3 regions of the Cupriavidus sp. CP313 genome follow, and region 2 is predicted to be linked to each of the others. Evidence: predicted binding sites of a transcription regulator. Region 2 holds the regulator's gene; each other region holds the start of a gene.
The links. The regulator FNR, encoded in region 2, switches genes on or off when oxygen is low (the NO sensors DNR and NnrR bind a similar motif). The targets are predictions, from matches to a motif close to TTGATNNNNATCAA.

Region 1 (9,959 bases), on a different contig from region 2:
TCGCCGACCACGCGCATGCCGAGGCCGTGGCGCGACAGGCGTTGCAGCAGTACGGCAAGCTCGACATCCTGGTCCGGGACAACCGTTCGAGGTGGCGGCGGGCTTTGTGTTCCTGGCGTCTGACGCGGCCAGCTATATCACCGGGCAGATCCTGCACATCAACGGCGGCGAGGTCGTCAACGGCTGAGGCGCCAGGACAAGGCATGTAGTTCCGGGGCCGCCTTTGCAAATATTGCACGCCGGCGTGCGCGCCATGCAGGCTGTGCGCGCGGCGTGCCGCACAGTGGACGCAGGCGTGGCTCTTGCAGTGTGGATGGCAGCAGTCATGACCATCGCCACCATCATGGGAGTCAGTCATCATGTCAGCGATCGTAGCCGGACGTTTCGATTCGCTTGCCAGCGCCGAAGACGTGGCACGGACCCTGTTCGCGCGCGGCTTCTCCGTGTGGGATGTATCCATCATGTCGGTGGGGCAGGACAGTGCGCCGGACAGCGGCGCGGTGGACCGCGTCATGCTGGCGGCGTGCGTCAACAACGGCCTTGGTTCCGTTGCCGTGGACGTGCTGCGCGAGGCCGGTGCGAGCGGGCTGGAACGCGCGCAAGGCAACTGGGAATGCGGCCAGTGGACGGATTTCAATCCCGCCCGCCACGGCGAGCCCGTATGCGACGGCGAGGGTGAATACTGGCCGCGCCCGCTCGCACGCGAGGCGGTTGCCGAAGAGAGCACCGGCAACGAAGACCCGGGCAGCGAGCTTGAGCACTTCGTTGACCAGAAGCGTGCCGGGCACGACTGAGCGCCGCGCTGAACACGGCGCGCCGCGCAGCAAGGCCGTTTCCGAACTGGCTCGCCTGCGCCCGACCCAGCTGACGCTGGGTTATGCCCATGTCAGCTACAAGATGGACGTCACGCAGCGCCACGCGAACCCGGACGACCGCGCGGCGCTGCGGCGCTTCATGCGCCGCCATCGCATCAAGACCGTGGCCGGGCCGGGCGGCGGCCTCCATATCGTCGATCACCATCACTGGGCGCGGGCGTGGCTGGATCTCGGCTACGAGCAGGCACCCGTGCGCGTGCTGCATGACTTCAGCCGCCTGAGCCCGTCGGCGTTCTGGAAACGGATGCGCCATCTCGGCCATGTCCATCCCTATGACGAGCACGGCAAGCTGCAGGGCCCAAAGGTGCTGCCGTCCACCGTGCGGGGCATGCGCGACGATCCCTATCGCAGCCTGGCGGCCTTTGCGCGCGAGGCCGGGGCCTACCGCAAGCCTGGCAGCGCTGCCGGTGAACTCTCATGGGCCGGCTTCCTGCGCGAGCGGGTGGAACAGGACCTGGGCAGCGTTGCGGGATTCGGGCTGGCGCTGGCGGAGTCGATCCGGCTGGCGCGCAGCGCCCGGGCAAGACGGCTGCCGGGCTATTGCGGCGGGCCGGTGAGGGGGAGAGTCGGGGGAAAGAAGGGCGGTGCCAGATAGCGAGATGGCCTTGGCAGACCGCTTGGGTGCTCCCCTCTCCCGCTTGCGGGAGAGGGGCTGGCCGGCAGGATGCTGACCTTGGTCCCAGATCAGGTGTCCGACTTGTGCTTCGGCAGGCCCTTGGTCTTGGTCGAAGCCATCTTGTCGAGTTCCTTCTCGCTCATCGACTTATGCATCGAGCGGGAAGGTCCCTTGAGCGATCCGGCCTTCTTTTCGCCGCGCTTTGCGGAGAGCGCCGCTCCTGCGGCCTGCTGTTGCGCCTTGGATTTGGCTGGCATCTGAGTCTCCTTGCGAAAGGGGGAAGGAACCGGGCGATGCGGTGACACACGCCCGCGCTTCGTTATAGGGCGCCGGCGCGGCAGCGACAAGGGTAGCCCCGCGCCGGCGCCGCTGCGTGCGCGTGCCGGCGTGCATCGCCCGCAGGCTGGCCTAGATCCGGCCAAGCACCACGAGCAGCACCACGATCAGGACGATCAGGCCCAGGCCGCCGCTAGGCCCGTAGCCCCAGCCGGAACTGTAGGGCCAGGCCGGCAGTGCGCCGAGCAGCAGCAGGACAAGAATGATCAGGAGGATGGTGCCGATTCCCATGGCGTGCTCCTTGTTCGTGGATCTGGCAAGCCGGGGGCTTCCGGACCGGGGTGGTCTCGGAGAGCCAACTGCTTACAGTTCAGCCTAGATCAGGGGGTGCCGGCATCCCCCCGGACTAGGGCTGATATCGGTGTAGGAATCGGACGACGCTGGGGTGTGGGGGGCACATGCAGGGCTGTCGTGGCGGACACTGCGCCGCGTTCAGCACGCTGCGTTCAGCCCGTGCTCGACGGCATAGACGGCCACCTGCACGCGGCTGGCCAGGTTCAGCTTCTTCAGGATGTTCTGCACGTGGATCTTCACCGTGCTTTCCGCCACGCCCAGGTCGCGCGCGATCTCCTTGTTGCTTTCGCCGCGCGCCAGGCCCTGCACGATCTCGCGCTCGCGCGCGGTCAGCCGTGGCGCTTCGTCCTGGCGCGCCGCGGCCACCGGTGCGGGTGCGCGGAACTGGGCCACCAGCTTGGCGGTCATGCTGTCGGAGATGACCGGCTCGCCGGCTGCGGCACGGCGGATGCCGGCGATCAGCGCCTCGGTCTCGATATTCTTGATCAGGTAGCCGCGCGCGCCGCCGCGCAGCGCGGCGGCCAGTTCCTCGGCTTCTTCCGACACCGTCAGCACGATCACGGCGGTCTGCGGCAGGTCTTCCACCAGCAGCTGCAGGGCCTCCAGGCCGGACAGGCCGGGCATGTTCAGGTCCAGCAGGATCACGTCGGGGCGGTGCTGCTTGGCGCGCTTGATGCCTTCCACGCCGTCGGCGGCTTCGTCGACGATCTCGAAGTCGGCCTGCCGCTGCAGCAGCGCGCGGATGCCGGAGCGGAACAGGGTGTGGTCGTCGATCAGCAGGATGCGGATGGTCATGGCTGGGTCTCGGTGGTCGTGGGGGCGGGGCGGGTGTCGGCGAGCTCGCGGGCGCCGGAAGAGCGGCCGGCGGGCAGCACCAATTCGATGCGCACGCCGTGGCCGGGGCGGGCCTGCACGTGCAGCTGCGCCCCCAGCCGCGCCGCGCGCTCGCGCATGATGTTCAGGCCGATATGCGCTTCGGCGCGCGTGGCGAGTTCCTCCGGATCGAAGCCCTCGCCGTCGTCCTGCACCACCAGCCGGAAATCGCGGCCGTGGCTGAGCGCCACCGCCACGTGCGCCGCCATGGCGTGCTTGCGCACATTGGAGAGCGCCTCCTGCAGGATGAACAGCACCTGCAGCTGCTGCTCCGGCGCCAACGGCCAGGCGCCGCCGCTCTCGTCAATGGCGAGCGTGGCCTCGGTGCGGCATTGGCGGCGAAAGCGGCCCACGGTCTCTTCCACCGCCGGGCGCAGCTCGCCGGTGCCGAGCCGCGAGCGGAAGTTGTTCAGCAGTTCGCGCACGTCCTGGTAGCTCTCTTCCACGCCGTGGCGCAGCATCGGCACGATCTCGCGGGTCTCGGCCAGGTCGTCGCGCTCGACCGCGGCGTCCAGCAGCTGCACCTGCAGGTTCAGGTAGTTCAGGCCCTGGGCGATGCTGTCGTGCAGGCCCTGCGCCACCAGATTGCGCTCTTCCACCACCGCCAGCTGGCGCGCGGTCGCGGACAGGCGCAGGTGTTCCAGCGCGGTGCCAAGGTGCTGGCCCAGTGTTTCCAGCATCTGGCGGTCTGACGGGGGCAGCGCGCGCGGCGTGCGGAAGTGCAGCGCGAACACGCCGGTGGCGCCGCGCTGGCTTTCGATGCGGAAGGCCGCCAGCGACTGGAAGCCGTTGCGGCTGCAGGGCGTGGCATCCCCGGCGGCGCCGTGGCGCTGCGCCGCGCGCAGGTCGACGACGGCGACCACGGCCTCGCGCGTGGCGTCGCCGCAATGGCAGGCGTTGGCCGTCGCGCAGGATTCGGATTCGGCCAGCGCGGCCGGCAGGCCGGCGGCTGCCAGCAGGTGCATCCTGCCGTGGCGGCTGTCCAGCACGCGCACGCTGCCGCCATCGGCATCGAACTGGCGCATCACGCGCTCCAGGAAGCCGCGCGCCATGGCCTCGGCATCGGCGGCCTGGTTCAGGAAGGCGGCCATGTCGTAGAGCGTCTCGAGGTCGCGGTTCTGGCGTTCCAGCTCCGCGGTCTTCTGCGCCACGCGCGCCTCCAGGTCGTGGTACAGCCCCTGCAGTTCGCCGGCCATGCGGTTGAAGCCTTCGCTGAGGGTGCCGAACTCGTCGCGGCTTTCAACCGGCAGGCGCAGCGAGAACTCGCGCGCGGCCATGCGCCGCAGGCCGTCCTGCAGCCGCAGCACCGGCAGGATGATCCACAGGTAGAGCAGGTAGATCACGGCCACGGTGCCCACGCACGCCATTGCCGCCAGCGCGATCTGCGACACGCGCAGCCAGTCGGTCTTGCGCGCGCTGTCATGCTCGATCATGCCGACCAGGCGATCGGCCTGCGCGACGAAGCCGGGCAGTGCGGCGATATAGCGTGCCGGCGCGGCGTCGTTGCCCGGTCCGGCCACCGCCAGCGGGCGCAGCCGTTGCTGCCAGTCCTGCGTGACCCGGGTCATCTGCGCATGGATGGCGGGTTCGTCCGGCAGGAACAGCGGGCGCGCCGCGTCGCCTTTCCTGAGCAGGGCCAGCGTGGTGTCCAGCGCCTGCACCTGCTCGGCCAGTGCATTGCCCTGGCGCGCCTGTGCCAGCGTCAGTTCGATCGCCACGCGGTTGGCGCGCATGCGCAGGCTGCCGGCGTCATTGATGGCGGCACCCGCGCCTTCCAGCTTCCATGACAGCCACAGCGTGCCGGCAATCATGCCCAGCACCACCAGCAGCACGGCCAGCGAGAGCGAGATGATGCGGGTGGAAAGGCGGTCGCGCAGCGCCGGCAGGCCGGCAGCGCCGGAGGCCGCCGTGGCGCTGGCGGCTGGAGGATCGGTTCGGAACATGGCGGTATCGGGGGCTACCAGTCAGGGAAGCCGGGTGGTGGCCCGGCGGCCAGCGCGTGCATCGCTGTGCGCTGGCAGTGGAAGCCATTTTCCCTGCGCAGCAGGCGGGGCTTCCTGCGCCAGATCAAGAAAACCCGGCTTCGGTGCGGTGTATGTGCGGTCGGCGGCGCATCGCCGGGGATGTCGCCCCACACCAGGCCTGTCACGTCGTGATATATCGCTCCGCCGCATGGCGCGGGGATTTGCCGTCGGACTTGGCTGCGGTCAAATCCCCACGACCTGCCCTGGCCTAGCATCGGGTCCCAACATTGAAGGGGAGAAGCGAGGCGTGAAGGCAGCCAATTTCGACTATGAACGCGCCCCGCGCCCGGCCGTGGTCTTCGGCTGCCTGATGCCGGCGCCGTGGCTTGGCGCCGCGGCGGGAGTCTTGCTTGCCACCGGTCCGCCCGGCGGCTTGCCGGACCGCTTTGCGCCACTGGCGCTGGTGGCGGTGCATGTGCTGGCGCTGGGCATGCTGCTGCCGGTCATGGTGGGCGCGCTGTTCCAGATGATGCCGGTGGTGGCCGGCGTGGCCGTGCCGGGTGCGGGGCTGCTTGCGCCGTTCATGGCCGCGGCTGGCGCGGGCGTGGCCACTGCCCTGGGCATTGGCCTGCTCGGCGGCGAACCCGTGGCGATGCAGGCGGCGGCGGCCGTGGCCGTGATCCAGTTGCTGGCCGGGGCCATCCTGCTGGCTGCTGGCCGGCGCGTGGCCGCAGTGGATGCCACCACGCGCACCCTTGCCGGCATCGGCGCGCCGCTGATGGTCGCGGTGCTGTGCGGCATGGTGCTGGCCGGCGCCTTCGGCGGCTGGTGGCGCGTGCCGGTGGAGCGCTGGCTTGGCCTGCATATGGCGTGGGCGCTGGGCGGCTGGCTGGCGGCGCTGGTGACCGGCGTGGCCACCACCGTGCTGCCGATGTTCTGGCAGGCGCCGCGCCTGCCGGCGGCGATCGGGCGCTGGCTGCCCATGGCGCACTGGTTGCCGCTGGCGCTGTTCAGCGCCGCGGCAATGCTGTGGCCGGATCACCGGGCACTGGCGCATGGCGTGCTGCTCGCGTGGCTGGCGTTCGTGGCGGTGGTGGGCGCGTGCGGACTGGCCGGCACGCTGCGCGCGCGGCGGCGCCATGATCCGCTCTGGCTGCTCTGGCCGGTGGCATGCGCCAGCATGGTGGGCGCGGCGCTGCTGGGGGCGGCGGCAGTCGTGCTGCCCGCCGCCGGCCTGCCGCTGGCATGGTGGGCCGGCACCATGGCGCTGGTCGGCGTGGGCGTGCTGCCGGTCACGGCCATGCTCGGCAAGATCGTGCCGTTCCTGGTCTGGTTGCACCTGCGTCGGCTGCTGCCGCCGCGCGCGCGGGTGCCGGCCATGCAGGCCATCATCGTGCCGGGCCGGCAACGGCGGCAGGCATGGCTGCTGTTGGCGGCCTACGTGCTGCTGCTGGCGGTGCCGCTGGCGCCGGCGCCGCTGGCCCGCGCTGGCGGCCTGCTGCTGGCGGGCGCCAATGCATGGCTGGGGTGGCAGCTGCTGGGAGCGTTGCGATGCATGCGGGAGATGCGCAAGCGCGGCGGGTTGCCGCCGCGCATTGCTGACAAGGTCCCCATGCTGCCGGTTTGCTCCCCTCTCCCGCCTGCGGGAGAGGGGCCGGGGGAGAGGGCAGGCGCTGGCACACCGACGCGCCTCCCTTCGTAGATACTCCGGCCCTCTCCCCCACCCCTCTCCCGCGAGCGGGCGAGGGGAGCCTTGTTCGCGCGGCGTTGGCTACGGCGTGCATGACAGGCATGCGTCAGGCTGGTGTCGGGGCTTGGGTCAGTCCCGCAGGCTTTTCCCCGGTCAACAGGTAGTGCATCAGCTCCGCCACCGGACGAATGGCTTCGCCGAAGGGCAGCGCACCCCGGCCGCGAAAGAACAGGCCGCGCTCCACGTCGCCGCGCACGGCCTGCGCCAGCTTCAGGTCGATGCAGAACTGGCCGATGCGGGCAACGCCGTCGCGCAGCCCGCACGCCTGCAGGCAGTCGAAGCCCTCCAGGCATTCACGCGGCTTGGCGCGGCGCTGCAGCCGCGACTCGCTCGACAGGTAGCGCGACAGCCACGGCGTCAGCACCGCGCGCGCGGGCAGCCCGGCCACGCTGGTGAACTCGCGCAGGGTCTCGGGCCGCGCCGTGGCCAGCACCTGCTTGAAGGCCGGGTGGGCATCGCATTCCTCGGTCACGGCGAAGGCCGTGCCCAGCTGCACCGCGGCGGCGCCCTCGCCCAGCCAGTGGCGCACCTTGGCATGGCTGTCGATGCCGCCCGCCAGGATCAGCGGAATGCTGTCCCAGGCCAGTCCCAGCTGCGCAAACAGCTCGCGGCATTCGGCCAGCACGCGCGAAAACGAAAAGCGCGGCTCCGACAAGTCCTGGATGGTGGCCGCGCCCAGGTGGCCGCCGGCATGCGCCGGGTGTTCGACCACGATGGCATCGGGCAGCCGGCCCTTCTTCATCCAGCGGCGCAGCACCAGGCCGATGCCGCGTGCCTCGGACAGGATCGGGATCAGCGCCACCCTGGGGTGGCTGGCGGTCAGCTCGGGCAGGTCCAGCGGCAGGCCGGCGCCCATGACGATGGCATCGGCGCCGCTTTCGCAGGCTTGCCGCACCAGCGCTGCGTGCGAGCCCACGGCCTTCATCACGTTGACGGCGATCAGCCCGCGGCCCTCGGACGCCGTGCGCGCGGCACGGATCTCGCGATCCAGCGCCTCGAGGTTGGCGGCTTCGATGGCGGGCTTGTCACGGCTGCCGCGGGTGCGTTCCATCAGGTCGGGGTGGTGGTGGCGCAGGTCGATGCTGGCGATGGTGCCGACGCCGTTCTCGCGCGCGACGGCGCCGGCCAGCCGGTGGGCCGAGATGCCGATGCCCATACCGCCCTGCACGATGGGCAGCAGGCGGCGGCCGGCCAGCTTGAACCAGGGGTGATTCATAAACGGGTCTCCGGAAGAGGGTGGGCGCGGGGCCGGCGTGCGGCCAGCCGCGGGGATGACCGGGCAAGCGTGGCACAGCGGTACGGGCCGGCGTTTGCTGCAGGTCAAGCGCGCGGTGGTGGCCTGCCATCGGCCTACGCCAACCGGCATAGGCCAACGCGGGCGGTGTGCCGTTGGCGTGGGTTTGCGCGCGGTCAAGCCCCTGCTGCAAGTGCTTGGCTAGCATCGGCCGCTGTCCTCATCTTCGCGCCGCCGCCGGCGCCATCACCGATGACCCCTGCCTCTCCAGCCCTATCCGCCGCGGCGAGCGTGCCGCGCCGGCCCCAGCTTGTTGCGCCCGCCGGTTCGCTGGCAGCCCTGCGCATGGCGCTGCAGCATGGCGCCGACGCGGTTTACCTGGGCCTGCGCGATGCCACCAACGCGCGCAACTTCGGTGGCCTGAACTTTACCGAGGCCGACATCCGCACCGGCGTGGCCGAAGCCCACGCGCGCGGCGCCGAGGTGCTGTTCGCCATCAACACCTTTGCGCAGATGGGCGCGGTGGCTCAATGGCAGCGCGCGGTCGATGCGGCGGCGGACCTTGGCGCCGACGCGGTCATCATGGCTGATGCCGGCCTGATGGGCTATGCCTGCGAGCGCCATCCGGGGTTGCGGCTGCACCTGTCGGTGCAGGGCTCGGCCACGCATGCCGACGCCATCGAGCTGATGCGCGAGCGCTTCCATATCCGCCGCGTGGTGCTGCCGCGCGTGCTGTCGCTGGCGCAGATCGGCAAGCTGGCGCGCCAGACCAGCGTGGAGCTGGAGGTGTTCGGCTTCGGCAGCCTGTGCGTGATGGCCGAGGGGCGCTGCCTGCTGTCGTCCTACGCCACCGGCGACTCGCCCAACAACAAGGGCGTCTGCTCGCCCGCGCACGCGGTGCGCTGGACCGAGCAGGACGGGACCATGCAAGCGCGGCTGTCGGGCATCCTGATCGACAGCTATGCGCCGGGCGAGCCGGCCGGCTATCCCACGCTGTGCAAGGGCCGCTTCGAGGTGGAGGGCGAGCGCGGCTACGTGCTGGAAGAGCCGACCAGCCTCAATGCGCTGTCGCTGCTGCCGGCGCTGATCGACATGGGCATCGCAGCCATCAAGATCGAAGGCCGGCAGCGCAGCCCGCGCTATGTGGGCGATGTGGTCGGCGTGTTGCGCGCGGCCATCGACGCGGCCTGCGCCGATCCGGCGCGTTTCGTGCCGCGGCAAGAGTGGCAGAGCACGCTGGGGCGCCATGCCGAAGGCGACCAGGTCACGCAAGGCGCCTACGACCGGCCGTGGCGGTGACACCCATGACATCGATCTGCCTTGAACCGGCCATGATGGAGCTTCCCATGCCAGAGATTGCCGCGGCCGCGATGCCGCAAGCCATAGCGATGCCCGACTTCGGCATCGCCCTGGGCCCGCTGCTGTACTACTGGCCGCGCGAGGCCGTGATGCAGTTCTATGCGTCGGTCGCCGATGCGCCGGTCGACCGCGTCTACCTCGGCGAGACCGTCTGCACGCGCCGCCATGAAGTCCGCCATGCGCAATGGCTGGAGATTGCGCAGATGCTGCGCGATGCCGGCAAGGAGGTGGTGCTGTCGACGCCGGTGCTGGTGGAGTCCGATACCGACATCGCCTGGATGCGGCGCGCCTGCGCCCAGGACGACTACCTGGTCGAAGCCAACGACCTTGGCGCGGTGCGCTGTATGCAAGGGCGGCCCTTTGTCGGCGGCCCCCACCTCAATGTCTACCACGCCGATACGCTGGCGTGGCTGGCCGGGCTGGGCGCGGCTGGCTGCGTCGTGCCGGTGGAGATGGACGGCGGCACGCTGGCTGCGCTGGCAGCGGCGCGCCCCACGGGCATGCGCGTGGAAGCCTTTGTCTGGGGCCGCCTGCCGCTGGCGTTCTCGGCACGCTGCTTTACCGCGCGCCACCATCGCCTGCGCAAGGACAGTTGCGAGTTCCGCTGCATGGATTATCCCGACGGCCTGGTGGCCGCCACCGGCGAAGGGCAGGCGTT
Region 2 (9,959 bases):
GGCTTCGCTGCCCGATCCGGGTTCTGCGGCGCCGGTGTCGGCGGGTGCACCCGCATTGCGGGTGTCTTGCTCAACGGAATCAGACAAGATATTCACTATCGGATGTTGCATGTTGTTCAGTTCGGCACGCGCTCGTCGTGCTCGCTCGGGTGCGGCGGGGTGCCGTTGTCCGGCAAATCGCCCCGCGCCCCGTCCGGATTGGGTGCGGCTGGTTCGGTGGAAGCGGCCTCGGCGGCATCGTCGGCTGCAGCTTGCAGCGGTTGCACGTCAAAGCCATTGGCGCCTTCGTCGACCGGGTCGGTCGTCTCGGCTTCGTTTGCGACGGATGCTTCGGCCACATCCGCTGCCTGCGCGGCGGGGTCGGCAAATGCCTCTTCGTCGGCGCTGGCCGCCTTGTTTGCAGCCAGGTCTTCAAAATTGATGGCCTGCTGTTCCAGCAGGGTTGCCTGCGCCTGCGCCTGGGCATCTTCCAGCGGCGGCAGCTCATCCAACGTACGCAGGCCAAGATCGTCCAGGAATGCCTTGGTGGTCGCATACAGCGCCGGCCTGCCCGGCACGTCGCGGTGTCCGATCACCTCGATCCAGCTGCGGTCCTCAAGCTTCTTGACGACTTCCGTGCTGACCGTCACGCCGCGGATTTCTTCGATATCGCCGCGGGTCACCGGCTGCCGGTAGGCAATGATTGCCAGTGTTTCCATCACGGCGCGCGAATATTTTGGCGGCTTTTCGGGATTCAGCCGATCGAGGTATTCACGCATTTCCGGCCGGCTCTGGAAGCGCCAGCCGCTGGCCAGGGCCACCAGTTCCACGCCGCGCGGCCGCCAGTCCTGGCGCAGTTCCTCAAGCAGCACGCGGATGGTGTCTGCGCCGACGTCGTCGTCAAACAGCCGCCGCAGATCATTGACGCGCAACGGTTCCTGCGCGCAGATCAGCGCCGTCTCGAGGACGATCTTCGCCTCTTGGGTATTCATGTTGATGGTGTGCAGCCTGTCTTTGCACCTGCTCCCGGACGGATCCGGGGCACCGGAGATTTTGGATACAGCGGTGCGAAAGCCACCGCCATCTCATTGCGCAGCTAGCCGGATACCTGCTGCATCCAAGGCCGTGCACTTCCCTATCTTTGCATCGAGTTGCCGGGTCGTTCCGGCAGGAGATCGTTCGCATGCCGTTATGGGCCGGCCAGCGAACCTCTTGCGTAGCGCGTCCGCACATATCGGACGTCGCTGTCAGCGAACTGAAGGCCTCGGACGCAAGAAAAACGGGTATCGGGAGCAAGGCCGGCATCGCCAACACCGCAGTGCCAGCCGGACTTTTGAACCAGATCTTTTGAACCGGATGGACTGTGGGGACGGGACGGGCATCGAAAACCTTCCGCTTCCCCTGCCCTGAACGCGCCTTCTGGTATGAAGGCCGCCTGGCGCTGCTCGCCCGCTGCTTACCGCGGCTCATATTACACCGCGCGATACCGCAATGTTGGCGATTGTATGGCATTCCCGCCCCCGCCTGCAACCATCATCCGTTGCCCGGGCGGCGCCGGCGCCTCAGAACACCAGGCAGAATCCATGCTCGGCCAGCGAATGTGGCAGCAGCACCGCTCGCGCAATGCCAAGGCCGCCGAACGCCATCACCGCCAGGCCGGCCCCCAGGCGCACGCCGGGACGTCGCGACAGCGTACGCAAGTAGCCCGACAGGCCGGAAAGCACCAGCAGGTTAGGCAGTGTGCCGAGCCCGAACACGCCCATCACGAGTGCGCCGGACGCCGCGTTGCCCGCCAGCAGCGCCAGCGTAAGCGCCCCATAGACCATGCCGCACGGCACCAGGCCCCATGCCAGGCCCACGCCATAGCGCCGCGCCAGGCCGCCGCGCACCCGCATGAAGGCCGGCAAGCCACCTGCCAGGCCATTCAGCCGCCGCGCCACGGCTGCGCTGGCGCGCGCCGCCAGCCGCTCCAGCCAGTTGACGGTAAAAATGTTGCCGCGCAGCAACCGCCAGCCCGACCACAGCAGCATGACGCTGCCCGCGCCGAACAGCCAGCGCTGCAGCGGCATGTAGTCCTGCTTCCACGCCGAGGCACCGACCGCGCCGAGCGCGGCGCCAAGCAGCATATAGGTCGAAATCCGGCCCACGTGCATAGTCAGCAACTCGCCCAGCCAGGCGGCGCGGCTGGGCACCAAACTGATCGTCGCCGCCGCGCCGCGGCGTTGCTCCACGGCCAGCGCCACGCCGCCGCACATGGCGGCGCAGTGGACCCCGCCCAGCAAAGCCAGCAGAAAAACGCTGATCAGCACGCCAAATGTCAATTCTCACTCCCTACCACATCACATCGCACGGTAAAATGTCCTAATCGCGCCCACGCTGCCATTTCTAGCAGGTTCCAATTGCTCACCTCCATTCCCATTACCGAGATGTCGCCCCGCTGCTCCACCTGTGCGATGGGGCAGCTGTGCCTTCCGGTCGGCATGTCGCAGCAAGACCTCGCCAAGATGGACACGCTGGTGCAGGAACGCATCCGTGTGCACAAGGGTGAAACCCTGTATCGCATGGGCGATCCGCTCACCGCGGTCTATGCCGTGCGCTTTGGCACGCTCAAGACCCACGTCACCACCGAAGACGGCCGCTCGCAGATTACCGGCTTCCACCTGCCTGGCGAAATTGTAGGTCTCGACGGGCTGGGCGAGATGCAGCACGCCTCCGATGCGGCCGCGCTGGAAGATACCGAAGTCTGCGTGGTCCGCATGGGCGAACTGCAGACCCTGTCGGCAGACCTGCCGTCGCTGCAGCAGCAGTTCCTGCGCCTGATGGGCAAGGAAATCACGCACGACCAGCTGATGCTGGTCACGCTGGGCTCGATGCGCGCCGAGGAACGCCTTGCCGCCTTCCTGATCAACCTCTCTGAGCGCCTGTCGGCGCGCGGCTATTCGGCGTCCGAGTTCGTGATGCGCATGAGCCGCGAAGAGATCGGCAGCTACCTGGGCCTGAAGCTCGAAACCGTCAGCCGCCTGTTCTCTCGCTTTGCCGAAGCCGGCCTGATCCAGATTCGCCAGCGCCACGTCAAGCTGGTGGACATCGACGGCATCAAGCAACTCTACAGCCGCTCCTGCTAGGCGGCCAAGCGCTGCCAGTGCCGCATCCGGCCATGGCAGCGCAGACCTCACGCCAGCGCGCTCATTCCAGTTCGTCGGTATCGCTGAGCCGCGTCGGCATGGTGTAGAGCGTCAGTCCGCTGGACAACGCGCAGAACACCCAGGCCATCAGGAAGCCGATGGTGTAGACCGATTCGCGGGACGCTTCGATCGGCTGGCCGAAGAAGTTCAGGTCACCGGGATCCACCACCGAAAACACCGTCGCGGTCGCAAACCCAGCCATCAGGAACGCCGGCCAGAGTACCCACATCAGCCAGCGCAACCTCATGGCTGCCTCGCTGCAGCAGCCTTGGGCGGCGCGGCATCGGCCTTCTCCACCACCAGGCCATGGCGCGTTGCACCCTGCACCGGCATGTCCGGATGCGTGGATGCCAGCCAGATCGTCACGCCGCACGCCACCATCGCCACCAGCGGACCGCTCATCAACAGCCACGGCCACGGCTCCTTCCACCACGGATTGCCTTGCTGACTCATCTTGCCCCCTTCATCTTGACGACTACGTCCGCGTCTGCCCAGTGTCCTGTTCCGCAAATACCTTGCCATGAAATCGCCCAGTTGGCCGCCATGCGTCGTTGCTCGTCGTTGCCATAGCTACGGCTATGGCGCCTCCTCGCGCCTAGCCTGACGACCAACTGGACGATTTCATTTTGGCAAGCCATTTACGGAACAGGACACTAGCCTCACAAATCGCGCGGCACGATGAAACTGGTGGATTGCCGGATTTCGGCATGCCCCCCCTCCGTGCCTTCGCTCGTCACTGTCACGTTGATCTTGTGCGTGCCCTGCGCCGCGGCCTCGATCGGCACGCGGATCCGGATCGGCAGCAACCGGTTGGACGTCGGCGCCAGCGATTCGGCCTGCTTGTCGTACTCCACCTTCAGGTTCTTCAGCTCGTCGCTGTCGGCCTGCACGCTGATCTTCATCGGCGCTTCGGTGGTGTTGATCAGCTGCAGGCGATAGACGTTCTCGATCCAGCGGCCTTCCACTTCACGGCCGAGCGCACCACGGTCGCGGATGATGTCGACCTTCAGCGGCGTGCGCAGCGCGATCGACGCCATGAAGCCGGCCAGCAGCACCACCCAGATCACGGAATAGATGATGACGCGCGGACGCAGCAGGCGCTTGCGCGATGCCGCCGCGGACAAGGCCTTGCGCATCGCGTTTTCCGAGGTGTACCGGATCAGGCCGCGCGGATAGTCCATCTTGTCCATGACCTGGTTGCAGGCGTCGATGCAGGCGCCGCAGCCGATGCACTCGTACTGCAGGCCGTCGCGGATATCGATGCCCGTCGGGCACACCTGCACGCAGATGCTGCAGTTGACACAGTCGCCAAGCCCCGCCTTATAGTGGTCGGTCTTGCGCGATCGGCTGCCGCGTGGCTCGCCGCGGCCGACGTCGTAGGTCACGACATAGGTATCGCGATCCACCATCACGCTCTGGAAGCGCGCATACGGGCACATGTACTTGCACACCTGCTCGCGCATGAAGCCCGCATTGCCCCAGGTGGCGAACGCGTAAAACAGCATCCAGAACGACTGCCACGGCCCCAGCGACAGGCTGAGCACCTCGCCGCCCAGCCCGCGGATCGGCGCGAAATAGCCGATGAAGGTAAAGCCAGTCCAGAGCGCAATCAGCACCCACAGGAAGTGCTTGGTCGCCTTGAGACGGAACTTGCGCAGACTCCACGGATCGCCATCGAGCCGGATGCGGGCGATGCGGTCGCCTTCGACCCGTCGCTCGATCCACATGAAGATCTCGGTATAGACCGTCTGCGGACAGGCATAGCCGCAGAACAGCCGCCCCGCGATCGCCGTGAACAGGAACAGCGCCAGCGCCGAGATCACCAGCAGCACCGCCAGGTAGATCACATCCTGCGGCCACAGCACCAGCCCGAAGATGTAGAACTTGCGCGCGCCAAGGTCGAACAGCACGGCCTGGCGGCCATTCCATTGGAGCCAGGGCGTGCCGTAGTAGACCAGCTGGGTCAGGATCACCAGCCAGACCCGCCAGCTGGAGAAGGCGCCCGTCACCGAGCGCGGGTAGATCTTGCGGCGGACCTCGTAGAGCGTTTCGTCAGAGGTCTCGCCCGGCGCAGCGGCCGACCGTTGCAGGTCGGCCGCCCGGGCCATTTCTTCGGTCCCGGGTGCGTTCATGGGCATGCTCTCCCGCGAGCCACCAGCGCCCGCTCACATGAGTCGTCGTTCATTGCCCGGCTCCGCTCCCGGTGTTGGACAAACCCCAGATATAGGCCGTCAGCATCCGGATGCGTTCAGGCGTCAGGATCTCCTCATGCGCGGGCATGTGGTTGTTGTGGCCCTTCAGGATGGCGTCGACGATGCTGCCTTCTGAGCTGCCATACAGCCAGACGTTGTCCGACAGGTTGGGCGCACCGAGCGCCTGGTTGCCCTTGCCGCCGGCGCCGTGGCATGCCACGCAGGTCGTCTTGAAGGTGCCCTCGCCACGCGACGCACGGATCGGGTCCGACGACAGCCCCGACAGCGAGCGCACGTATTGCGCGACGTCGCCCGCCTGCTTGGCGTCTATGGTCGTGGCAAGCGGCGGCATCACGCCATTGCGGCCCTTGGTGATGGTCTGCTGGATGGTGTCGGGTTCGCCGCCATAGAGCCAGTCTCTGTCCGTCAGGTTCGGGAAGCCGCGGCTGCCACGTGCGTCCGAGCCATGGCACTGCGCGCAGTAGTTCACGAACAGGCGCTGGCCGATCTCGCGCGCCTGCGGATCCGCCGCCACCTGCTTGACGTCCATCTTCAGGTACTTGGCGTAGATCTCGTTCTGCATTTTCTCCTGCGCCGCGCGGTGGGCGGCAAGTTCGCCTTGCGTGGAGACCTTCAGCACGCCGGCATACGAACCCAGTCCCGGGTACAGCACCAGGTAGGCCAGGCTGAAGATGCAGGCCAGCAGGAACATCCACATCCACCAGCGCGGCAGCGGGTTGTTCAGCTCGCGCAGGTCACCGTCCCAGACATGGCCGGTGTCTTCAGTGCCACCGGCGGTCTTGGTGACCTTGCGTTGCGAGAACAGCAGCCACACGCACCAGACGATGCCGATGAGCGCGATGGCGGCAATGTAATAACTCCAGAATTCGGAAATGAAATCGCTCATGGCTAGGTGTTCCGGCTCGATGTTGTCGTAGTTTCGTCAGGCAGCGCGAACGGCAGCATGGCGGATTCCCGGTTGGCGGCCTGTCGGCCGGCGGACCAGGCCCACCAGCAGATCCCCAGGAAGACGACCATCGACACGACGGTCGCAATGGCAGTGATCATGGCCACGGCTTACTCCTTGGGTGCCGCGGCCGCGGCGGAATCCACGCGGACGTTGCGGCGGTTGGTGCCCAGGCCTTGCAGGTAGGCAACCAGCGCATCCTCTTCGGTCTTGCCCTTGAGCTCGTCCGGTGCCTTGGCGATCTCGGCATCCGTGTACGGCACGCCCAGGCGCACCAGCGCGCGCATGCGGGCCTGGATATCGTTGGTGGGCAGCTCGGCCTTTTCCAGCCACGGGTACGACGGCATCACCGATTCCGGCACCACGTCGCGCGGATTGCGCAGGTGGATGCGCTGCCAGTCATCCGAGTAGCGCCCGCCCACGCGCGCCAGGTCGGGACCGGTGCGCTTGGAGCCCCACAGGAACGGGTGGTCGTAGACCGACTCGCCCGCCGTTGAGAAGTGGCCGTAGCGCTCGGTCTCGGCCTGCAGCGTGCGCACTTGCTGCGAGTGGCAGCCGACGCAGCCTTCACGGATATAGATATCGCGGCCCATCAGCCGCAGCGGCGAATACGGGGTGATGCCCGGATCCGGCTCGGTGGTGGAGTGCTGGAAGAACAGCGGCACGATCTGGACCAGACCCGCAATGCTGACCACGAGGATCGTGCAGATGATCAGCCAGCCGATGTTCTTCTCCAGCGTTTCGTGGGAAAAGAAGCGTTGTTTGTCGGACATCTTTCTATCCTGGATTGATCAGTGGGCAGAGGCAGGGATGCTGGCCGGGATCGGCGCATCCACGGCGGGCTTGCCGACGATGGTCTTGAGCACGTTGTAGGCCATCAGCAGCATGCCGGACAGGAAGCACAGGCCACCCAGCAAGCGAATCAGGTAGAACGGGTACTTGGCCTTGACCGCTTCGACGAAGGCATAGGTCAGCGTGCCGTCAGGCTGCGTGGCGCGCCACATCAGGCCTTCCATCACCCCGGCAATCCACATCGAGGCGATATACAGCACCACGCCGATGGTCGCGATCCAGAAGTGCCACTCGATCAGCCGGACGCTGTACATCTGCTTCTCGCCGAACAGACGCGGGATCAGGTAGTAGAGCGAGCCGATCGAGATCATCGCGACCCAGCCCAGCGCGCCCGAGTGCACGTGACCGATGGTCCAGTCCGTGTAGTGCGAGAGCGCGTTGACGGTCTTGATCGACATCATCGAGCCTTCGAACGTGGCCATGCCGTAGAACGACAGCGCCACCACCAGGAACTTCAGGATGGGGTCGGTGCGCAGCTTGTGCCAGGCCCCCGACAGGGTCATGATGCCGTTGATCATGCCGCCCCACGACGGCGCCAGCAGGATCAGCGAGAACACCATGCCCAGCGACTGCGCCCAGTCCGGCAGCGCGGTGTACTGCAGGTGGTGCGGGCCGGCCCACATGTAGGTGAAGTTCAGCGCCCAGAAGTGGACGATGGACAGCCGGTAGGAGTAGATCGGGCGCTCGGCCTGCTTGGGAATGAAGTAGTACATCATCCCCAGGAAGCTGGTGGTCAGGAAGAAGCCCACGGCGTTATGGCCGTACCACCACTGGATCATCGCGTCCTGCACGCCGGCATAGGCCGAGTAGGACTTCCACAGCGACACCGGCATCTCGATGTTGTTGACGATATGCAGCAGCGCGATGGTCAGGATGTAGGCGCCGAAGAACCAGTTGGCGACGTAGATATGCCGGGTCTTGCGCTTGACGATGGTGCCGAAGAACACGATCGCGTAGGCCACCCAGACCGCGGTGATCAGCAGGTCGATCGGCCATTCCAGTTCGGCGTATTCCTTGGAGCTGGTGATCCCCAGCGGCAGCGTGATGGCGGCGGCGACGATAACCAGTTGCCAGCCCCAGAACGTGAACGCGGCCAGCGGGCCGCAGAACAGGCGGGCCTGGCAGGTGCGCTGAACCACGTAGTACGAGGTCGCGAACAGCGCGCTGCCGCCGAAGGCGAAGATCACCGCATTGGTATGCAGCGGTCGCAGCCGGCCAAACGACAACCAGGGTGTGTTGAAGTTGAGTTCGGGCCAGATCAGCTGTGCTGCCAGCAGCACGCCGACGGCCATGCCGACGATCCCCCAGACTACCGTCATGACAGCGAACTGTCTTACGACGCCGTAATTGAAGGTGTCGACGCGTGAAGACGCGGCAGTGACATCCATTCAGACCCCCAAAGCTTAGAGAAGAGAAAAAACCTACCGACAGTGTGACTTTAGAAAAACCATGCTGCGTGTGCGTTGATCTTTATCAAGTCGCTCAGGGCATGAGGAACCTGCGTGCGGGGCCCCGGTCGGAGGGCGCGTCGCCCGGCGGGTTCAGGGCTTGTCGTTGTCCAGCAGGATCGATTCGGCGGGCCGGTCCAGGTCGTCGTACTGCCCGGCATGTAGGGCCCACCACAGCGCGCCCGCGATGACCACGACAAGCACCAGGCTCATCGGCACCAGCAGGTAAAGCGTTTCCATCAGTCAGACTCCCTTGTGGCGCGGCTTGCCGGCGCGCAGCAGGCGCCAGGCATTGGCCACCACCAGCAACGACGACAGCGACATGCCGATGCCGGCCATCCAGGCTGTGACCAGCCCCGTCGCTGCGAGCGGAATGGCCACCACGTTGTAGAAGAAGGCCCAACCCAGGTTCTGGCGCACCACCCGGCGCGTCTGGCGCGACACCGCCAGCGCGGTGGCGATCTCGGCCACGCCGCCGTGCGTCAGCACCGCGTCCGCCCCGGCCTGGGCCAGCGGCGCGCCGCTGCCGATGGCAATCGATACCTGCGCTTGCGCCAGCACTGGCGCGTCGTTGATGCCGTCCCCCACGGCCAGCACCACCGCCCCACCCTGCTGCAGCTGCGCCACGTAGTCGCGCTTGCCTTCCGGGGTGACCGCGCCGGCCACGCATTCGATGCCGAAGTGCGATGCCCACCAGCGGACCGCATCGGCGTGATCGCCCGATACCAGGTGGCAGCGCACGCCCAGTTCGCTCAGCCGCGCGAGCAGCCCCGGCGTCTGCGCCCGCTCGACATCGGCCAGGACGAAGCGCGCCAGCGGGCCCGCTTGCGCGCCCAGCCACACCACGGTGGCGCCAGGATGGTCTGCGTCGCTGCGCCCGGTGTCCGGTGCCTGGCCGCTGTCAGGCCTCAGCGCCGCGACAAAGTCGGCGCGGCCAAGCCGCAGGCGTCGGCCATCGACGAGCGCCTCCAGGCCCTGGCCCGGGACGTTGCGCATGTCGGACACCTGGAGCGGCATGCCGGCGTTGCCCTGTGCCGCGGCCACCAGTGCGCGCGCGATCGGATGTTCGCCACCGCGCTCCATCGCGGCGGCCAGTGCCAGGCATTGGGCCCGATCGGCGTCAGCCAGCGGCTCGACCGCGGCCACGGCAAAGCGGCCTTCGGTCAGCGTGCCGGTCTTGTCGAGCACCACGTCGGTGACGCGCGCCAGCGTCTCCAGCGCGTGGCCGCGTGTCAGCAGCACGCCGCGGCGCGACAGCGCCGCACCGGCCGCGGCCAGTGCGGCCGGCGTGGCCAGCGACAAGGCGCACGGGCAACTGACCACCAGCACCGCAATC
Region 3 (9,959 bases), on a different contig from region 2:
TTCGTGATCTTCCTGGCGCGCGTGGTCGGCTACTTCGTCGACTCGATGCTGCGCAAGAGTGACGAGGAATCGAGTGGGCCGGGCATCGGCTACATGGTCACGGTGGTCGTCTGCGAACTCGTGTTCGGCATCCTGGCCAGCATCATCGTGGCCTGGTTCTCGCGCCACCGCGAATTCCGCGCCGACGCGGGCGCGGCCGGCCTGATGGGTTCGCCCACGCCGATGGTGTCGGCACTGCGCCGCCTGGGCGGCCTGGACCCGGACGGCCTGCCGCAGAACATGCAGGCGATGGGCATCGCCGGCGGCAAGTCGTGGCTGGCGCTGTTCTCGAGCCATCCGCCCATCGAGCAGCGCATTGCCGCGCTGCAATCCGCGCGCTGAAGCCGGGCGCAAGCGCGCCGGCCACCTGACAGGGAGGCTTCGATGCGATCGAGCCTGCTGGAACCGACAAGCCCTGCGTGGCGCGACACGCTGGCCCGATGTCGCCATGACTGCCACCACAAGCCTGGCTGGCATACCGCCGCCGAGCGCAGCGACCACGGCAGCGCCGCCGCGGTGCTGGTGCGCGACGGCGCCCACGAGCTGCTGGTTCCGCTGGTGCGCCGGCCCATTGCCTGCGGCAACTGGGACGCCACCTCGGCCTATGGCTACGGCGGCCCGGTGCTGAGCACCGATGCCCCGGCCGGCTTTGCCGACGAGGCCCTGGGCGCCGCCCTTGCGCTGCTGCGCGAGCACGGCTGCGTGTCGTGGTTTATCCGCCTGCACCCCCTGCTCAATGCCGACTGGGACAGCCGCCTCGGGCTGGTGGTCGAACAGGGCGAGACGGTGTCGGTCGACCTGACCAAGAGCGCCGAGCGGCTGTGGCACGAAACGAGGGCGGGCCACAGGCAGGAGATCAACCGCGCCCGGCGCGCGGGCGTGAGCGCACGCCTGGACCGTGACTTCGCCACGCTGCCGCGCTTTATCGCGCTGTACAACGCGACCATGGCGCGTCTGGACGCGTTGCCCTATTACTTCTTCGACGCGCAGTACTACCGCACCCTGGTGCACACGCTGGGCGAAGACCTGCTGCTGTTCGTCGCGGAGGAAGAAGGCTGCGTGATCGGCGCGGCGCTGTTCACCGTGGCGCATGGTGCGGGCATCATGCAATATCACCTGTCCGCCTGGGACTGGGCGTACCGCCACCGCCAGCCGACCAAGACCGTGATCCATGCCGCGCGCGAATGGGGCCGCACCAACGGCCTGCACTACCTGCACCTGGGCGGCGGGCTGGGATCGGCCAAAGACTCGCTGTACGAGTTCAAGCGCGGCTTTTCGCACGATACGCACGTGTACCGGACCCAGCGCCTGGTGGTGGACCCCGACCGGTACGTGGCGCTGTCTGGCGGCGACGAAGCCACGCTGGACGACCTGTGTGGCTTCTTTCCGGCTTACCGGCGCCCGGGCGCGCGCTTCGGGCCGCCGCAGGCGGATGCCGGCGACAACGCGCCGGCGCTCGCGGTATTCAAGACCGGTACCTGAAATCGGACTGCTGCGGCGCTAGTCGACCACCCGGCCCCGCAGCACCTTGACCTGGCTGCGCTGGCTCTTGGACTCCAGCCGGCGCCGGCGCGATGCCAGCGTGGGCCGCGTGGCACGGCGCACGCGCGGCGGCGTGGCCACGCTGCGCACCAGTTCATGCAGCCGCCGCACCGCCTCGTCGCGGTTCTGGTCGAGGCTGCGGAACTGCTGGGCCTTGATCACCACCACGCCGTCGCGCGTGATGCGATGATCGTGCAGCGCCAGCAGGCGCTCCTTGTGGTCGGGCAGCAATGAAGATGCCCGCACGTCGTAGCGCAGGTGCACGGCATTGGACACCTTGTTGATGTTCTGGCCGCCCGCTCCCTGCGCGCGGATCGCCGTGATCAGGTATTCGTGGTGGGGAATGACGAGGTCGTCGGTCATGGCTGCATCATAGCAAGCGGCCCGGCAGGACCGGACTAACGCCAGGCGTAGGCAATGCCCACGCCGTAGGTCAGCTGGTTGCGCGTGCCGCGCTGCGTGACGATGGGGCTGGCGGCGGCGTCGCCGGTCAGCCGCTGCGCATATACCATCGCGCCGCCGTACCAGTGCTTGTTGAACTGGTAGATCAGCGCCAGCCAGCCGGTGAGCTGCTCCAGCCCACCGCCGGGGCTGTAGGCGGGCAGGCCGCTGGCGGCGGCGTCCGCCCCCGTCACGCCGAAGTAGGTGCGGTTGAAGCTGCCGCTGACCCAGGTCGCGCCCAGGCCAACGCCCGCATAGACACGCGGATGCAGCGGCACCCACAGCGAACCCGTGGCAACGATATGCGTGCCGCCGTAAACGATGCCGGCGTTGGTCATCACGTTGATGCCGCCACGCAGCCGCCACGGGATGCGCCCCTGGTTCAGGTATTCATAGCCGATAAAGCCGCCGGCCTCGACCGTGGTGTCGATCTCGTGCAGTTGCGCGACCACGGGATCGTCCACGTTGTTGCGCCCCAGCCGCAGCGCCACCGCCGGCCCCCACTGGAAGCCGGTCAGCCCGCCGAAATTGAACTGCGCGTACGGCCCGTACCATTCCAGCAGCCGGCCGCCCGGCGTGACATAGCGCAGGCCCGGCACCACCCCGATCATGCGGTCCTTGCCGCCGGCGAATTCGGTGGTCGAGCCCACCCCAAGCCCCGCCATATTGGGCAGCGAGCCGGGCAGGTTCAGCGGCGCGGCATAACCCGTGGCAGCAGCGGCCGCCAGCGCCAGCCCTGCGAGCGCGGCGCGCCTGCTGCGCCGGTGCATTTTCGGAGTTGCCATGGCGTCGTCCCGACGGCGGGTGGTTGGATGCGATCGGGTGAATCTATCAGCACAGGCGCGCAGCACGACTACATCCGTGCTGAAAGTTTTCAGCGGGCGCATTAAGTGCCAGTCCCCGCCCGGGCTGCCCCGGCATAGCGGGCTTTGCCGTGGCGGCGCGCACTCAGGCCGCGAACGGCAGCATCCCGGCCATTGCCACAGGCATGGCCACGGCCATCACAGATCAGGAAGGAAATTGGCGCGCCCGGCTGGGATCGAACCAGCAACCCCTGCCTTCGGAGGGCAGTACTCTATCCATTGAGCTACGGGCGCACAGGACGGTTTTGCAACCGGTTTGTGGGTACAGCGGTTGTGGCGGGCGAGTGCCGCCGCAGGAAAGTCGCATAGGATACCGCTTTTGCCCCGTGCCGTCCATGCGGGCCCGCCAGGGGCTTCAGGGAACGTCTCGCAACCGCCGCTTTTTGGCACTGGCGGGGGGCCTTTGGCGCTATAATCGCCAGCTATTTGCGTCAAATCGTGCCTGCCACACCGCCGATGCAATGAGTCGACCGGGGTCAAGGCCGCGCGGCTTGTTGTCGGCGACAATCAGGCCCGGTCCGGGAGACAGTCCGCAGCGCGCAAATAGCGACAGACCCAAGTCAGGCAAGGGCCGCAGGCAGCACGGGCGGTCCGGATGGGGCCGGATAGCGGTCAGCGAATGACCAGACCGGGCCAGAATAAGCAAGCCGAGCGTAAGCGGCCAGAAGGTTTCCTGCAAAACTGAGAGTTCTGTATGAGCGACGTCCACAACGAACACGACGAACACGAGTCTCCCATCAAAACCCCGAAGCAGCTGATCGCAGTTGTGGTCGCGGCTTTCCTGGTGCCGATCATCGTGATCATTCTGCTGGTCAACTTTGTCGGACACGGCTCGACTGAAAGTGCCGGAGCTGTCACCACGGCGGAAGCCGTCAACGACCGCATCAAGCCGGTCGCCTCGCTCGAAATCAAGGATCCCAACGCGCCTCGCGTCTTCAAGACGGGCGAGCAGGTCTACAAGGAAATCTGCGCCGCGTGCCACGCCACCGGCGCAGCGGGTGCACCCAAGTACGGCACCGCCGGCGACTGGACCGCGCGCATCGGCCAGGGCTTTGACGGCCTGATGAAGTCGGTGATGAACGGCAAGGGCGCGATGGCCGCGCGCGCCGGCACCACGCCGGACGACTACGCCGACTTCGAACTGGCCCGTGCCGTGGTCTACATGGCCGACGCCGGCGGTGCCAAGTTCCCGGAACCGGCTGCCCCGGCGGCGGCCGCGCCGACGACCGCCGCGGCCCCTGACGCCGCCGCACCGGCCGCCGCTGCCGCGCCTGCACCGGCAGCTCCCGCTGCTGCGGCCCTGGCAGCTGCTGCCGCCGCACCCGCTGCTGCGCCGGCCGCCGCTTCGGCCGACGTGGGCAAGAAGGTCTACGAGCAGGTCTGCGCCGCCTGCCACGCCGCCGGCGTGGCAGGCGCGCCCAAGTTCGGCGACAAGGCCGCCTGGGCACCGCGCCTGAAGGAAGGCATGGGCGCGGTCCACAACTTTGCGCTCAAGGGCAAGGGCGTGATGCCGCCCAAGGGTGGCTACGCCGGCCCGGACGCGGACGTGATCGCCGCCTCGGACTACATGGCCAACGCCGCCAAGTAAGTCCGCCCGCTGCAAACGAAAAGCCCGCGCACATTGCGCGGGCTTTTTTTCGTCCGTACCGCCTGCGCGGCCGCTACACCACGCGCGAGTACCGCGCCCGCGGCACAAAGCGTACCGGTTGCGCGCCATCGTTGGCGGCAGCGGCCTGGGCACCAGTGTCCGCGGTCCGCACGGCATCCTCGCGCAGGTAGCGGTCGAACACCATCGCCACGCGCCGTACCAGCAGCCGGCCCAGCGGCGTCACGGTGATGCGTTCCGGCGCGCATTGCACCAGCCCGTCCGCGCCCAGTGCGGCGAGGTCGGCCAGCTCCGGCGCAAAGGCCGTGCTGAAGCGGATGCCGTGACGCGCTTCCAGCGCCGGGATATCGAGCACCCCATTGCACATCAGGTCGCCGATGATCTCGCGCCGCAGGTGGTCGTCGGCGTTCATCGCCACGCCGCGCGCCAGCGGCAGGCGGCCGTGGTCGAGCGCGCCGTAGTACTCGTCCAGCGTGCGCGCGTTCTGCACGTAGCGCCCCGCGATCGCGCCGATCGCGGAAATGCCGAGCCCGACCTGGTCGTAGCCGGCGTGCGTGGAGTAACCCTGGAAGTTGCGCTGCAGCCGCCCTTCGCGCTGGGCCACGGCGAGGTCGTCGTCGGGCAGCGCGAAATGGTCCATGCCGATATAGACGTAGCCCTCGGCGGTCAGCCGCTCGATGGTGGAGACCAGGATGTCGAGCTTCTCGCCGGCGGGCGGCAAGGCGGTTTCGTCGATGCGGCGTTGCGGCTTGAACACATGCGGCAGGTGCGCGTAGCTATAGACCGAGAGCCGGTCGGGACGCAGCGCCAGCACCTGCTCGATGGTGCGGCCAAAGCGCGCCGCGGTCTGGTGCGGCAGGCCGTAGATCAGGTCCAGGCTGACCGAGCGGAAACCCAGCGTGCGCGCGGCATCCACCACCGTGCGGGTCTCTTCGAAGGGCTGGATGCGATGGATGGCCTGCTGGACCTCGGGATCGAAATCCTGCACGCCCAGGCTGACGCGGTTGAAACCCAGCTCGGCCAGCAGCGCCATGCGGGCGTGGTCGACGCGGCGCGGATCGATCTCGATCGAATGCTCGCCCTCGGCCGCCAGCTCGAAATGCTCATGCAGCAGCGCCATCACGCGGCGCATCTCGTCGGGGTCGAGGAAGGTCGGCGTGCCCCCGCCCCAGTGCGACTGCAGCACCTGGCGGCGCGGCCCGAGCCGGTCTGCCACCAGCGCCATCTCGCGGCCCAGGTAGTTGACGTAGCGGGCGCTGCGGCCATGGTCGCGCGTGATGATCTTGTTGCAGCCGCAGTAGTAGCAGATGTTCTCGCAGAACGGGATATGCAGGTACAGCGACAGCGGCGCCGGCGCGTCGGCCCGGCAGGCGGCCAGTGCGTCGTGGTACAGCGACAGGTCGGGGCCGTTGCGGAAGCGGTCGGCCGTCGGGTACGAGGTATAGCGCGGGCCGTTGCCGTCGATGCGGCCGGCCAGCGCGCGGAAGTCGGACAGCGCGCGGCGGTCGGGCGCAGGGGAAGTCATGGCAGACGGGGTCATTGGGGGCGCGGGGGAATGGGTGTGTGACGGCCCATCGTAGGACTGCACCGCCGCTGGCGCGTTGACCGCCGTCAAGCGCGGGCATCGGACCTGCCAGATACGCGCGGCGCCGAGGGGCGGCGGCCGTCACATTGGTGTCATGTGTGGCGGATACGCTGCGCGCCACCGCCGGCCCGCGCGTCACCTGCCCCTGCCCCTGCAATGCCAACTCCCGACCAGACTCCGATGTTTCCGCCGTACCCACCGCTGCGCAGCCACCTGGCAGCACCGGCCGGGCAACGGCGCCGCCTGCTTGCCGCCGCCGGCGCGGCACTGGCCCTGCCCGCCTGGCCAGCGCTGTCGCAGGCCCAGGCGCAGGCGCGCCGCACGGTCGTGGTCGGCCACCTGCTCGACCGCGGCGGCGCGCAAGCCGACCTTGCGCGCGACTACCTGGCCGGGGCCAAGGTCATGTTCGATGCCGTCAACGCCGGCAACGGCCCGGTGCGCATCGCGCACGTGGTCCGCGACGCCGATCCCGACCCGCGCCGCGCGCTGGCGCAGGCGGTGTCGCTGGCCGATACCGACCGCGCCGAGCTGCTGTTCGGCCCGGGCGACCGGCTGTTGCCGGCGCTGGCCGCATCGGCCGAGCTGGGCCGGCGCGGCGTGCAGATCGTGGCGCCGCTGTCGGGCCTTGGGCTGGCGGCCGACAATGTCTGGTTCACCCGCGCCGACTACCAGGCCGAACTGGACGCGGCGGTACGCCAGTTGCGCAGCTATGGCCTGACCAGCATCGCGCTGGCCCTGGCGCCGGACTTCGCTGCCCCGTCACTGGCCCGGCTGGAGGCGCAGACCGGGACGCGCGCGGTGCCGCTCGAGGCCAATCCCGACGCCGCCGCCCGGCGCATCGCCGCCACCCGCCCGGGCGCGGTGATCGTGGCGGGCGATACCCTTGCCTACGCCGGGCTGGGCCGCGCGCTGGCGGTGCAGGGCTGGTACGGTTTCCTGGTCGGGCTGTCGTCGGTCAGCGCCACCGCCGCGCGCGAGATCCTGGGCGCTGGCTACAACGGGGGCATGGTGCTGACCCAGATCGCGCCCGGGCCGCAGCAGGCCACGCTGCGGGTGGTGAAGGAACACGTGGCGCGCATGAAGCAATACCTGGATGAGCCGCCGTCGCCGGCCACGCTAGCCGGCTATATCGGCGCGGCGTGGCTGGCGCGCGCACTGGCCGGCCTGCGCGGCAGCGGCGCGGCCGAAATGCGGCGGGCGCTGCAGGGGCGCGTGGACGTGGGCGATTTCCCGCTCGACTTCACGCACGGGCAGCGCGGCTCGCAGTACGTCACGCTGGCGGTGTCAGCCGCGCGGTAAGGACAGGCGCGCGCGCACGCCGCCTTCGGGGCGGTTGCTCAGGGTCAGCTCGCCGCCATGGCGCGCGGCAATGTCGGCCGCGATCGACAACCCCATGCCGACCCCGCCGGTGGCGCGGCTGCGCGAGGATTCGACGCGGTAGAACGGCTCGAGCACGCGCGGCAGCTCGTCGGGCGGGATGCCGGGGCCGTTGTCGCAGATGTCGATCAGCACGCGCTGCGGGCTGTCGGTCAGCACGATGCTGGCCGCGCCGGCGTAGCGCCGCGCATTTTCCACCAGGTTCACCACCGCGCGCCGCAGTTCGGACGGGCACGCCAGCAGCGGCTGCGCCTGGCCGCTGAGCGCGACCTCGTGGCCGGTCTCGGCGGCATCGTCGACCACCGCCTGCAGCAGCGCCAGCACATCCACACGCTGGCGCGGGCCACCGGCTTCGTCGCGGTCGCGCAGGTAGTACAGCGTGGCATCGATCAGGCCGTTCATCTCGGCCAGGTCCTGGCGCAGCCGGTAGCGCACGTCACGGACATCCGCGCTGTCCATGCGCTCGATGCGCAGGCTCATGCGCGTGAGCGGCGTGCGCAGGTCGTGCGACACCGCCGCCAGGAAACGCGATTGCTGCGCCAGCTGCGTGCGGATGCGCTGCTGCATATGGTTCAGCGCCTGCGCCGCGGCACGCGCTTCGGCCGGGCCGGCGCGCTCGTCCAGCGGCGCGGCGTGCACGTCCTGCGCCAGCCGGCCGGCACCGCTGGCCAGCTCCTGCACCGGGCGCGCCAGCAGGCGCGCGCCGGCCCACGAAGCGGCCACGATCGCCGCTACCTGGAACAGCAGGCCCAGGTGCGGCGGCCAGGGCCAGCGCGGCGGCGGCCGGGGCGGCATGCGTTCGGCGGGCACCCCGGCGGGCGCGCCTTCCGTCCGCGGCCCGGGCGGCCACGCCTCGGGCGGAGGCGGCGGCCCGCCGGGGCGGTCACGCAGCACGTGCTCGCTGCCCGGCCGCGGGAACAGGCTTTCGATCACGGTCATGCCAAGCAGGTGCATGGCCAGCATGATCGCAGCCATCACCACGAACAGCCGCACGAACATCGAATCATGGCGCGCCAGCCGGCCCATCGCGTTCATCCTTGCTGCGTGGCGGTAAAGACATAGCCCTCGCCGCGCACGGTGCGGATCAGCGTGGGGTCGCGCGGATCGTCGCGCAGCTTCTGGCGCAGCCGCGACACCAGCAGGTCGATGCTGCGGTCGAACACATCGAGGCCGCGGCCGCGCGCCTGGTTGATCAGCAGTTCGCGGTCGAGCACGCGGTTGGGCTGTTCGACAAAGGCCAGCAGCAGGCGGAATTCGGCATTGGACAGCGGCACCACCACCTCGTCGCGGTCGACCAGCTGGCGCAGCGTGGTGTTCAGGCGCCAGTCGCCGAAGCGCACCTCATGCCCGGAAGGCGCCGCGCCCTGGCGCGCGTCGGCGCCGTGGCCACGGATACGGCGCAGCACGGTGTGGATGCGCGCCACCAGTTCGCGCATCTCGAAGGGCTTGGTAACGTAGTCGTCGGCGCCAACTTCCAGCCCGACCACGCGGTCGGCCAACTCAGCGCGCGCGGTCAGCATGATGACCGCGACTTCGGTGCGCGCGCGCAGTTCGCGGCACAGCGCCAGGCCGTTTTCGCCGGGCAGCGACAGGTCAAGGATCACCAGGTCGTAGCGCGTGGCGGCCATCGCCTGCCGCATCTCGGCACCGCCCTCGACGCCATCGGCCTGCATGCCGAAGGTGGACAGGTAGTCGGCCAGCATGGCGCGGATCTGGGGATCGTCGTCGACGATCAGCAGGCGGATCGGGAGTGTGGGGGTGAATTCCATAAGCGAAGGGATCGGCATATGCCGGCAGCAGGGGCCGGTGCCGGGGGGCATGCGGTGCCCAACTTTACCAGCCCGCGATGCCCCCACTGTGCCGGCTTTGTATCAGCCCTGATACGCAGTCTTGCCGGCCAGCCGTCCTTTGTACGGGATTGCAATACGGGCCTGACCAAGTGCTCAAGCATTGGCATGCAGCCTTCCCTAGCATGGACCGGCATTGACCCGAGCCAACCGCGGGCATCGTGCGGCACGTTGCCACGACGGTGTCCGCCATCACAGGAGAACGCCATGCCATTTCCCCTTTCCCGCCTGCGCACCGCCGCTTCCCTGCTGGCGCTGTGCACCGTGTGCCTGCTGGCCACGCCGGCCAGCGCGCTGCAATCCGGCCCGCCGCCGACAGGGGCGATGCCGCCACCGCCCGCCGCGCCGGCATTCGCTGAGTCCCTGGGACTCAGTGCCGCGCAGGCCAGGCTCTGGCAGGCCGCACGCAGCGCCACGCGCGAAGCCGAGGCCCATGCACTGGAACTGCACGCGCGCCTGCTGCGCGAGACCGCCGACGAAACCCCCGACGCGCCGCTGCGGCCGCGCGCGCAGGCCATGGACCGACTGCACGATGCGCTGGAGCAGGACCGCCGCGCGGTGCGCGAACGCTGGCTGGCGCTCGACGACAGCCTCGACGCGGCCCAGCGCCGGCGCCTGCGCGCCGCGCCCGAAGCCGCGCGCTGGCTGGGCCTGCCGCC

Region 1: the regulator FNR is predicted to act here: its motif matches at 8,019-8,032, upstream of ubiU (ubiquinone anaerobic biosynthesis protein UbiU).
Region 3: the regulator FNR is predicted to act here: its motif matches at 6,093-6,106, upstream of hemN (oxygen-independent coproporphyrinogen III oxidase).

Annotation. Positions count from the first base shown of each region.
Region 1 is NZ_JBSVZB010000001.1:408,154-418,112, reverse strand. It holds gene ACW4E8_RS01865 (SDR family NAD(P)-dependent oxidoreductase) at 1-209, shown strand, start outside; gene ACW4E8_RS01860 (hypothetical protein) at 360-794, shown strand; gene ACW4E8_RS01855 (ParB-like protein) at 766-1,470, shown strand; gene ACW4E8_RS01850 (DUF3008 family protein) at 1,560-1,748, opposite strand; gene ACW4E8_RS01845 (DUF3309 family protein) at 1,900-2,058, opposite strand; gene ACW4E8_RS01840 (response regulator) at 2,260-2,916, opposite strand; gene ACW4E8_RS01835 (type IV pili methyl-accepting chemotaxis transducer N-terminal domain-containing protein) at 2,913-4,937, opposite strand; gene ACW4E8_RS01830 (hypothetical protein) at 5,266-6,660, shown strand; gene ACW4E8_RS01825 (NAD(P)H-dependent flavin oxidoreductase) at 6,755-7,924, opposite strand; gene ubiU (ubiquinone anaerobic biosynthesis protein UbiU) at 8,195-9,241, shown strand; gene ACW4E8_RS01815 (U32 family peptidase) at 9,289-9,959, shown strand, end outside.
Region 2 is NZ_JBSVZB010000008.1:108,348-118,306, forward strand. It holds gene rluB (23S rRNA pseudouridine(2605) synthase RluB) at 1-111, opposite strand, end outside; gene scpB (SMC-Scp complex subunit ScpB) at 117-971, opposite strand; gene ACW4E8_RS13950 (sulfite exporter TauE/SafE family protein) at 1,542-2,300, opposite strand; gene fnr (fumarate/nitrate reduction transcriptional regulator Fnr) at 2,379-3,104, shown strand; gene ACW4E8_RS13960 (hypothetical protein) at 3,166-3,411, opposite strand; gene ACW4E8_RS13965 (membrane protein) at 3,408-3,617, opposite strand; gene ccoG (cytochrome c oxidase accessory protein CcoG) at 3,824-5,272, opposite strand; gene ccoP (cytochrome-c oxidase, cbb3-type subunit III) at 5,346-6,263, opposite strand; gene ACW4E8_RS13980 (cbb3-type cytochrome oxidase subunit 3) at 6,266-6,430, opposite strand; gene ccoO (cytochrome-c oxidase, cbb3-type subunit II) at 6,434-7,096, opposite strand; gene ccoN (cytochrome-c oxidase, cbb3-type subunit I) at 7,115-8,563, opposite strand; gene ccoS (cbb3-type cytochrome oxidase assembly protein CcoS) at 8,717-8,863, opposite strand; gene ACW4E8_RS14000 (heavy metal translocating P-type ATPase) at 8,867-9,959, opposite strand, start outside.
Region 3 is NZ_JBSVZB010000019.1:94,523-104,481, forward strand. It holds gene htpX (protease HtpX) at 1-381, shown strand, start outside; gene ACW4E8_RS24305 (GNAT family N-acetyltransferase) at 424-1,521, shown strand; gene arfB (alternative ribosome rescue aminoacyl-tRNA hydrolase ArfB) at 1,540-1,944, opposite strand; gene ACW4E8_RS24315 (MipA/OmpV family protein) at 1,980-2,807, opposite strand; tRNA gene ACW4E8_RS24320 (tRNA-Arg) at 3,044-3,119, opposite strand; gene ACW4E8_RS24325 (c-type cytochrome) at 3,580-4,473, shown strand; gene hemN (oxygen-independent coproporphyrinogen III oxidase) at 4,547-6,031, opposite strand; gene ACW4E8_RS24335 (ABC transporter substrate-binding protein) at 6,233-7,375, shown strand; gene ACW4E8_RS24340 (sensor histidine kinase) at 7,361-8,488, opposite strand; gene ACW4E8_RS24345 (response regulator) at 8,485-9,222, opposite strand; gene ACW4E8_RS24350 (hypothetical protein) at 9,508-9,959, shown strand, end outside.